Regions from separate parts of the Nocardioides sp. S5-5 genome, predicted to be linked through region 1. Evidence: riboswitches for the same ligand, from Rfam matches in the RefSeq annotation. Region 1 holds a riboswitch; each other region holds the start of a gene.

The links. A riboswitch is a leader RNA that binds a small molecule or an ion and turns the genes downstream of it on or off. The one in region 1 is predicted to bind cobalamin.
Region 2: linked by a shared signal. The riboswitch ahead of ACUP6Y_RS09170 (nitrite reductase) and the one ahead of ACUP6Y_RS23745 (ribonucleoside-diphosphate reductase subunit alpha) in region 1 are both predicted to bind cobalamin.
Region 3: linked by a shared signal. The riboswitch ahead of cobN (cobaltochelatase subunit CobN) and the one ahead of ACUP6Y_RS23745 (ribonucleoside-diphosphate reductase subunit alpha) in region 1 are both predicted to bind cobalamin.

Annotation. Positions count from the first base shown of each region.
Region 1 covers NZ_CP199913.1:4,906,582-4,908,835, forward strand. The annotation lists gene ACUP6Y_RS23745 (ribonucleoside-diphosphate reductase subunit alpha) at 1-1,102, opposite strand, end outside; cobalamin riboswitch at 1,209-1,425, opposite strand; cobalamin riboswitch at 1,525-1,719, shown strand; gene ACUP6Y_RS23750 (ABC transporter substrate-binding protein) at 1,782-2,254, shown strand, end outside.
Region 2 covers NZ_CP199913.1:1,944,692-1,946,945, reverse strand. The annotation lists gene ACUP6Y_RS09175 (Nif3-like dinuclear metal center hexameric protein) at 1-761, opposite strand, end outside; cobalamin riboswitch at 798-966, shown strand; gene ACUP6Y_RS09170 (nitrite reductase) at 1,035-1,871, shown strand; gene ACUP6Y_RS09165 (precorrin-8X methylmutase) at 1,868-2,254, shown strand, end outside.
Region 3 covers NZ_CP199913.1:1,911,891-1,914,144, reverse strand. The annotation lists gene cobN (cobaltochelatase subunit CobN) at 1-1,008, opposite strand, end outside; cobalamin riboswitch at 1,044-1,163, opposite strand; gene ACUP6Y_RS09060 (hypothetical protein) at 1,180-1,722, shown strand; gene ACUP6Y_RS09055 (helix-turn-helix domain-containing protein) at 1,762-2,121, shown strand; gene ACUP6Y_RS09050 (hypothetical protein) at 2,114-2,254, shown strand, end outside.

The DNA of each region.
Region 1 (2,254 bases):
CCCACAGGTCCGGCAGCTCCGGCACCTCGTTCGGGTCGATCAGCGACCACGTCTCGTCGGCCTCGACCCGGCGCATGAACTCGTCGGGGATCCAGTTGGCCAGGTTGAGGTTGTGGGTACGACGGGCCTCCTCACCGGTGTTGTCCCGCAGCTCGAGGAACTCCTCGACGTCGGGGTGCCACGGCTCCAGGTAGACACAGGCGGCGCCCTTGCGGCGGCCGCCCTGGTTGACCGCCGCCACCGACGAGTCGAGGGTGCGCAGGAAGGGCACGATCCCGTTGGACTGACCGTTGGTGCCACGGATCAGCGCGCCGCGCGAGCGCACCCGGGAGAAGCCGATGCCGATGCCGCCGGCGAACTTCGAGAGCTGCGCGACCTGCGTGTAACGGCTGTAGATCGACTCCAGCTCGTCGCGCGGGCTGTCGACCAGGTAGCACGACGACATCTGCGTGTGCCGCGTGCCGGAGTTGAACAGCGTCGGGCTGCTCGGCAGGTAGGCCAGGCTCGACATCAGCCGGTAGAAGCCGATCGCCTCGGCCGGCGTACGGGACAGGCCGCAGGCGACGCGGAGCAGGAAGTACTGCGGCGTCTCGATCACCAGCCGCGCCGTGGGGTGGCGCAGCAGGTAGCGGTCGTAGACCGTGCGCAGGCCGAAGTACTCGAACCGACGGTCCGCATCCTCGTCGATCGCGAAGTCGAGCTTGCGGGCGTTGTCCTTCACGAACCGCGCCGTCTCGTCGCCGATCACGCCCTCGGCATGGCCCAGCGCGACCGACTGACTGAAGGAGGCCACGCCCTGGTTGCGGACCTCCTTGTCGATGTAGCCCGCCAACAGCCGGGCCGCGAGCTTCGAGTACGCCGGCTCCGCAGCCGTGAGCTCGGCCGCGGTCTGGATCGAGAGCCGGTCCAGCTCGGCGGTGGTCGCGCCGTCGTACAGGCCGCTGATGGTGCGGGTCGCGACCCGCATCGGGTCGACGTCGGGCAGGTCGGCGCTGACCCGGTCGACGGCGCGCACGATCTTGGTGACGTCGACGCGCTCGGTCTCGCCGTTGCGCTTGCGCACCGTCATGGTGGTGCGGGTGGGTGACTCGGTGACGGTCACGGTGTTCTCCCCTCGGAGTCTGGCTCGCGAGGGGACGACAGCGGGGCGGCGCCGACGCGCCTGCTCAGCCGTCGGCCTTCCCACGAGGCCTCGGACCACCGCACCCGGCGGGTGCGGCGCGCTGGCAGGTCTTCGGACTCGCGGGCGTCTCCTCGAAAGGAGTCCTACTGGCCGTCGCTTCCCAGGTCGCACATCGCGACCCAGTGCTGTGTGACGGCGGTCGTTCCCACTCACCGCTGCGGGGCAGTCCCGGACTTCCACCGGGTTCCCTCTTGCCTCCGCGCCCCTGGCTGGGGCGAGGAACCAGCTACGAGAACCACCATATGTAGGGGTCACCCAGATTCGTGGGACCTAGATCTGGTGTCGGCGCGTCGGCTGCGGCAGAGGTGAGATATCCCACCAAGAACGTCGGGCCGGTGCGTGCTAGCGTCCGCCTCGCCAGTCAACTCACACCCGTGAGCAGGGAACCCGGTGCGAATCCGGGACTGACGCGCAGCGGTGAGGGTGACGGGCGGGGCACTGAGCAATCAGGGCAAGCCACTGGACGCACGACGGTCCGGGAAGGCGCTCCGTCCGATCGATCCCGAGTCCGAAGACCTGCTGGCCGTGGATCTCGAGGGTCCGCGACACACCCGCACAACAGGCTTCGCGCAAGAGCCTCGGACTGAAAAGAGCGACCATGTCCTCGACCCGTCGTACCCGTTTCCTGGCTGCCCTCGCGGCGCTCCCCCTGCTCGCCGGATGCGCCGGCGCGCCGGAGGCCGAGAGCAAGGGACCGACCGCCACCGGCTTCCCCGTCAAGGCCGGCAGCTGTGGCTTCACCTCCACGATCAGCGCGCCGCCGGAGCGCGCGGTCACCATGAACCAGGGCGCCACCGAGGTGATGTTGGCCCTCGACCTGTCCGACCGGATGGCGGGGACGGCGTACCTCGACGACGCGGTGCCGGAGAAGTGGAAGGCGGCGTACGACGCCGTGCCGGTCCTCTCCAAGGAGTACCCCGACAGCGAGACCCTCCTCGAGGCCGAGCCGGACTTCGTCTACGGCTCCTACGCCAGCGCCTTCGGCGACGAGGCCGCCGGCCCGCAGGACGAGCTGGAGAAGCTCGGCGTCGGCTCCTTCCTCTCGCTCTTCGGCTGTGGCGAGAACAAGCC
Region 2 (2,254 bases), 2.0 Mb from region 1:
GTGGTCGGCTCGACGCTGCCGACCCGCCCGGTGCCCACGCCGGCGAGCTGGGGATCGGCGAGCTCCACGACGTCGTACGCCGGCTCCTCGTAGGGATGGGCCGCCAGCATCGCGCGGACCACGGCCGCCCGGCGGGCGCGCGGCAGGACGACCTCGATCCGCACCTCCTCCACCGTCTCCAGCTCACCGACGGTCCCGATCATCGGCGTCGCGCCGTCGAGCGGGCGGAACCGGCCCTCGCCGGGTGCGCTGGTGAAGGAGGCGAAGTCGTAGTCGCCGATCTGGCCCGCTCCGGCCTCGGCGACGGCGGCCCGCACCGGTGCGGCCGCGTCGGCCGGGACGAAGACCGTGAGCTTGTCGCAGGGCTCGCCCGACGCGGGGATGATCGGCGCGAGGTCCTTGAGGCCGAGGGCGACCGCGAACGCCTCGGACACGCCCCCGACGGCCTGGTCGGCGTTGGTGTGGGCGGTCAGCAGCGCGCAGTCGGCCTTCGCCAGCGTGTGCAGGGTGCGGCCCTTCGGGGTGGTCGCCGCGACGCCGTGGACGCCCTTGAGGAAGAGCGGGTGGTGGACCAGCAGCAGGTCGGCCTTCCAGTCCGCGGCCTCCGCCGCGACCTCGGGAGTGGGGTCGACCGCCAGCAGCACCTTCTTCACGGGCTGCTCGGGGTCGCCGTACACGAGCCCGACGGCGTCCCAGCTGTCGGCCGTCGCGGGCGGGTACCAGCCGTGGACCAGGTCGACGACGTCCTTGAGCGAGGGCATGGCGGTCAGGCTACCGAGAGGGCCGCGGCGGGCGGTTGCTATGGTGCCGGTGCCAGCGAAGGGAACCCGGTGCGAGTCCGGGACTGACGCGCAGCGGTGTGGGTGACGGCCGGAGCACGATGTCACTGGACCTCCCGGGGTCTGGGAAGACGCTCCGAACCGGATGATCCCGAGTCCGAAGACCTGCTGGCCCTTGCGGCCCGACCGTCGCGAGGTCGATGTGGGGCGATCGCGAGGAGCCCCGGCCTCGAAGGACTCCGTCACTTGGCGCACATGGCCCGCAGCCGCCCCGACCGGTGCCCCGGCGTGGTCCACCCGTGGCCGGCCGACGACGGCGGCCTGGTGCGGATCCGGGTGCCCGGCGGCCGGGTGCCGGTCTCGGCGCTGAGGGCGTTGGCCGCCGTCGCCGAGGAGTACGGCGACGGCCGGGTCCGGGTCACCGGCCGCGCCAACCTCCAGGTCCGCGCCATGCCCCTGACCTCGTCCGGCCTGCTGGCCGGCCCCGCGCTGGCCGCCCTCGAGCGGACCGGCCTGCTGCCGTCCCGCTCCCACGACCGGGTCCGCAACGTGCTGGTCTCGCCGCAGACCGGGCTGGCCGGCGGCCGCGCCGACCTGCGCCCGGTGCTCGCCGCGCTCGACGCGCTGCTGCTCGCCGACGCCGCGCTGGCCGGGCTGCCGGGCCGCTTCCTGTTCACCCTCGACGACGGCCGCGGCGACCTCGCCGACAAGCACCTCGACCTCGGCCTGGTCGCGCTGGACGCCGGCACCGCGCAGCTGCGGGTCGGCGTGTGCTGGGGCGAGATCGGGGCTCTGGCCGACGCGCCCGCCGCCCTGGTCACGCTGGCCCGGGCGTTCCTGGCCGCCCGCGGCACCGGACCCGACGCGCCGTGGCACGTCCCCGAGCTGTCCGTCCCGCTCACCGCGCCCGCGCCCGCCGCCACCGGCGCCACCGTCGCGACCGGCCCGCTCCCGTTCGGCCCGGTCGCGGGCGGTCGGCATGTCGCCGTACCCGACGACGGGCTGGACGCCCCGACCATCGCGGCCTGGGCCGCACCGACCGTGATCGTCACGCCGTGGCACGGCGTACTCGTCCCCGAGGAAGCTGAATGACCGACCCCACCGCTCCGCCGCGCCGCTACGACTACATCGCCGACGGGCCGGCGATCTACGTCGACTCGTTCGCGACCATCCGCCGCGAGTCGGACCTGTCCGGGGTCCCCGCCGAGGCGGAGAGGGTCGCGGTCCGGATGATCCACGGCAGCGGGCAGACCGACCTGGTGCGAGATCTGGTCGTCCATCCGCGGCTGGTGCCCGCCGCCCGGGCCGCGCTGAACGCCGGCGCGCCGATCCTGTGCGACGCCCGGATGGTCGCCATGGGCATCACCGCCGGCCGGCTGCCCGCCGACAACCCGGTGCACTGCTTCCTCACCGACGAGCGGGTCCCCGCGCTGGCGCGGGCGTGGTCGACGACCCGCACCGCGGCCGCCGTATCG
Region 3 (2,254 bases), 2.0 Mb from region 1:
CAGCATCAGCGCGATCCGCTTGTCCTGGTTGGGGATCCGCCGCAGCCGGGCGTAGTTGACCGCGAGCCCGGCCACCCGCGCGGCCCGCTCCGGGTCAGCGACGTATGACGGCAGCCCGGCCTCGTCGAGCTCCTTGAACGAGAACGGCGCGGTGCTGATCCGCCCGTCGAACTCGGGGATGGCGACCTGGTTGGCGTAGTCGAGTGGGGTGACGCCGTCGTCGGAGGCCTCCCACTCGGCGCGGCTGCTGGTCAGGCACAGCCCCTGCAGGACGGGGATGTCGAGGGCGGCGATCCGCTCCACGTCCCAGGTCTCGTCCTCGCCACCCGCGCTGACCGAGGCCGGCGTCGAGCCGCCCGCCGCCAGCACCGTGACGACCAGCGCGTCGAGGTCGCCGAGCGCGGCGAACAGCTCGTCCGGCGCCGCCCGCAGCGATCCGGCGAAGATCGGCACCCCGACCGCCTCGCCGGTGGCGTCGATCGCGTCGCACAGCGCATGCACGAACGCGGTGTTCCCACTGGCCTGGTGCGCCCGGTAGAAGAGCACCCCCACCGTGGCCCGGTCCCCGGCCACCGCGGGCCGCTCGACCAGCCCCCACGCCGGGATCACCTCCGGCGGCTCGAAGCCCTCGCCGGTCAACAGCACCGTGTCGGACAGGAACCGGTGCAGCTCGGTGAGGTTGCGCGGGCCGCCCTCGGCGAGGTAGCGGTGCGCCTCCGCCGCGATCCCGACCGGCACCGTCGAGGCCTCCATCAGCTCGGCGCTCGGCGTCAGCTCGCCACCGAGCACCACGAGCGGGCGGCCGGTCGCGCGCAGCGCGGCCAGCTCGGCGTCGTACTGCTGCGGGGAGCCGAGCAGCCGGACGACGACCAGGTCGGCGCCGGTGGCCAGCAGCACGAGCGCGGCGAGGTCGCTGCGCGCCGGGTTGGCCCAGCCGTAGTCGGCGCCGCTGGCCCGCGCGGACAGCAGGTCGGTGTCGGACGTGGACAGCAGTGCGATGCGCGCCATGACGCTCAAAGCCTCCTCGGGGTTCGCGCCCCTCATCGGTAGGTGTGTCCGCGGCCAGTGTCTGGCTGCCCGCCGCCACGAGGGCGACGGGGTCACAGTGGCGGAACCGCCCCGGTCTCACACCGGGTTCCTGCACCGCGGACCTGTGGGGAGTCAGCCTACGGTGGTCCCATGCAGGATCAGCAGGCGCCCGGCATCCACGTGGCCGTTCACGGCCACCCCAACCTGGACACCCTCCTCCTGTGGCACCCCGCGGTCCGCACCGACGCCGACGCGGTGGGCGCCCTGGCGAGCCGGATCGCCACCCGCGGCGGGGTCCGCGTCGTCGTACCCACCTGGGCGGACGGACGCGACCTGCTCCGCTCGGTCCGCTACGCCCGCCAATCGGCCGTGCATCCACCGGACCACGTCTCCGTCGTCGGGTACGGCGCCGCGGGCATCGCCGCGCTCAGCCTGGCCGAGCACCAGCGGCGCCTCGGCATCGGCCTGCGCCGGGTGACCTGCGTCGACGGCGCGGACGGCCTCGCCGACCCGATCAGCGGCCAGCCGCTGGGGCCGCCGGCACCGAGCCCGGCGAGCACGGAGGTCGACATCGTCGAGGCCGCCGATCCCGCCTGGGCGCGGGCGACCGTCGAGGCCTGGAGCTCCGCCGGCTGGGCGGCCTTCGCCATCCCGGCCGAGGAGTTCACCTGGCGCCTCGGCGACACCCCTTGATCGACTTAGCGAAAACGCTAAGATGGGCGTATGCCGCTCATGGACGAACGACCCCCGCGGGGCACCGACCTGCTCGGCCTGCGACAGCGCGCTGGGCTCAGCCAGGCCGAGATGGCCGCCCGGCTGGGGATCACGGCCAGCGTGCTGAGCGCCTACGAGCGGGGCCGGCGCGAGCCTCGGGTCGACATCTTCTTTCGGGCCGTCGACGTCGCCGGCTTCCACGTCGACTACGTCGAGAAGTCGGGGCGCGCACCACAGCGATGGACCGTGCCGAACGCCCAGGAGAAGGCCGAGATACTCGTGAGGGTGGCCGCCCTCGGCATGGCGCTGCCGCGCCGCGACCGTGGCCCACTCACCTTCCCCCATGACGTCTGGAGGAAGGTGTCTGTCGATGCCTGACCACGTCGTGGTGCTCCAGCGGGCGGTCGAGGTGCAGCAGCGACTCGAAGCAGACGGGATCCGGACGGCGATCGGCGGCGCCCTCGCCTTGGCCTACCACGTGACGGAGCCGCGCTCGACTCAGGACATCGAC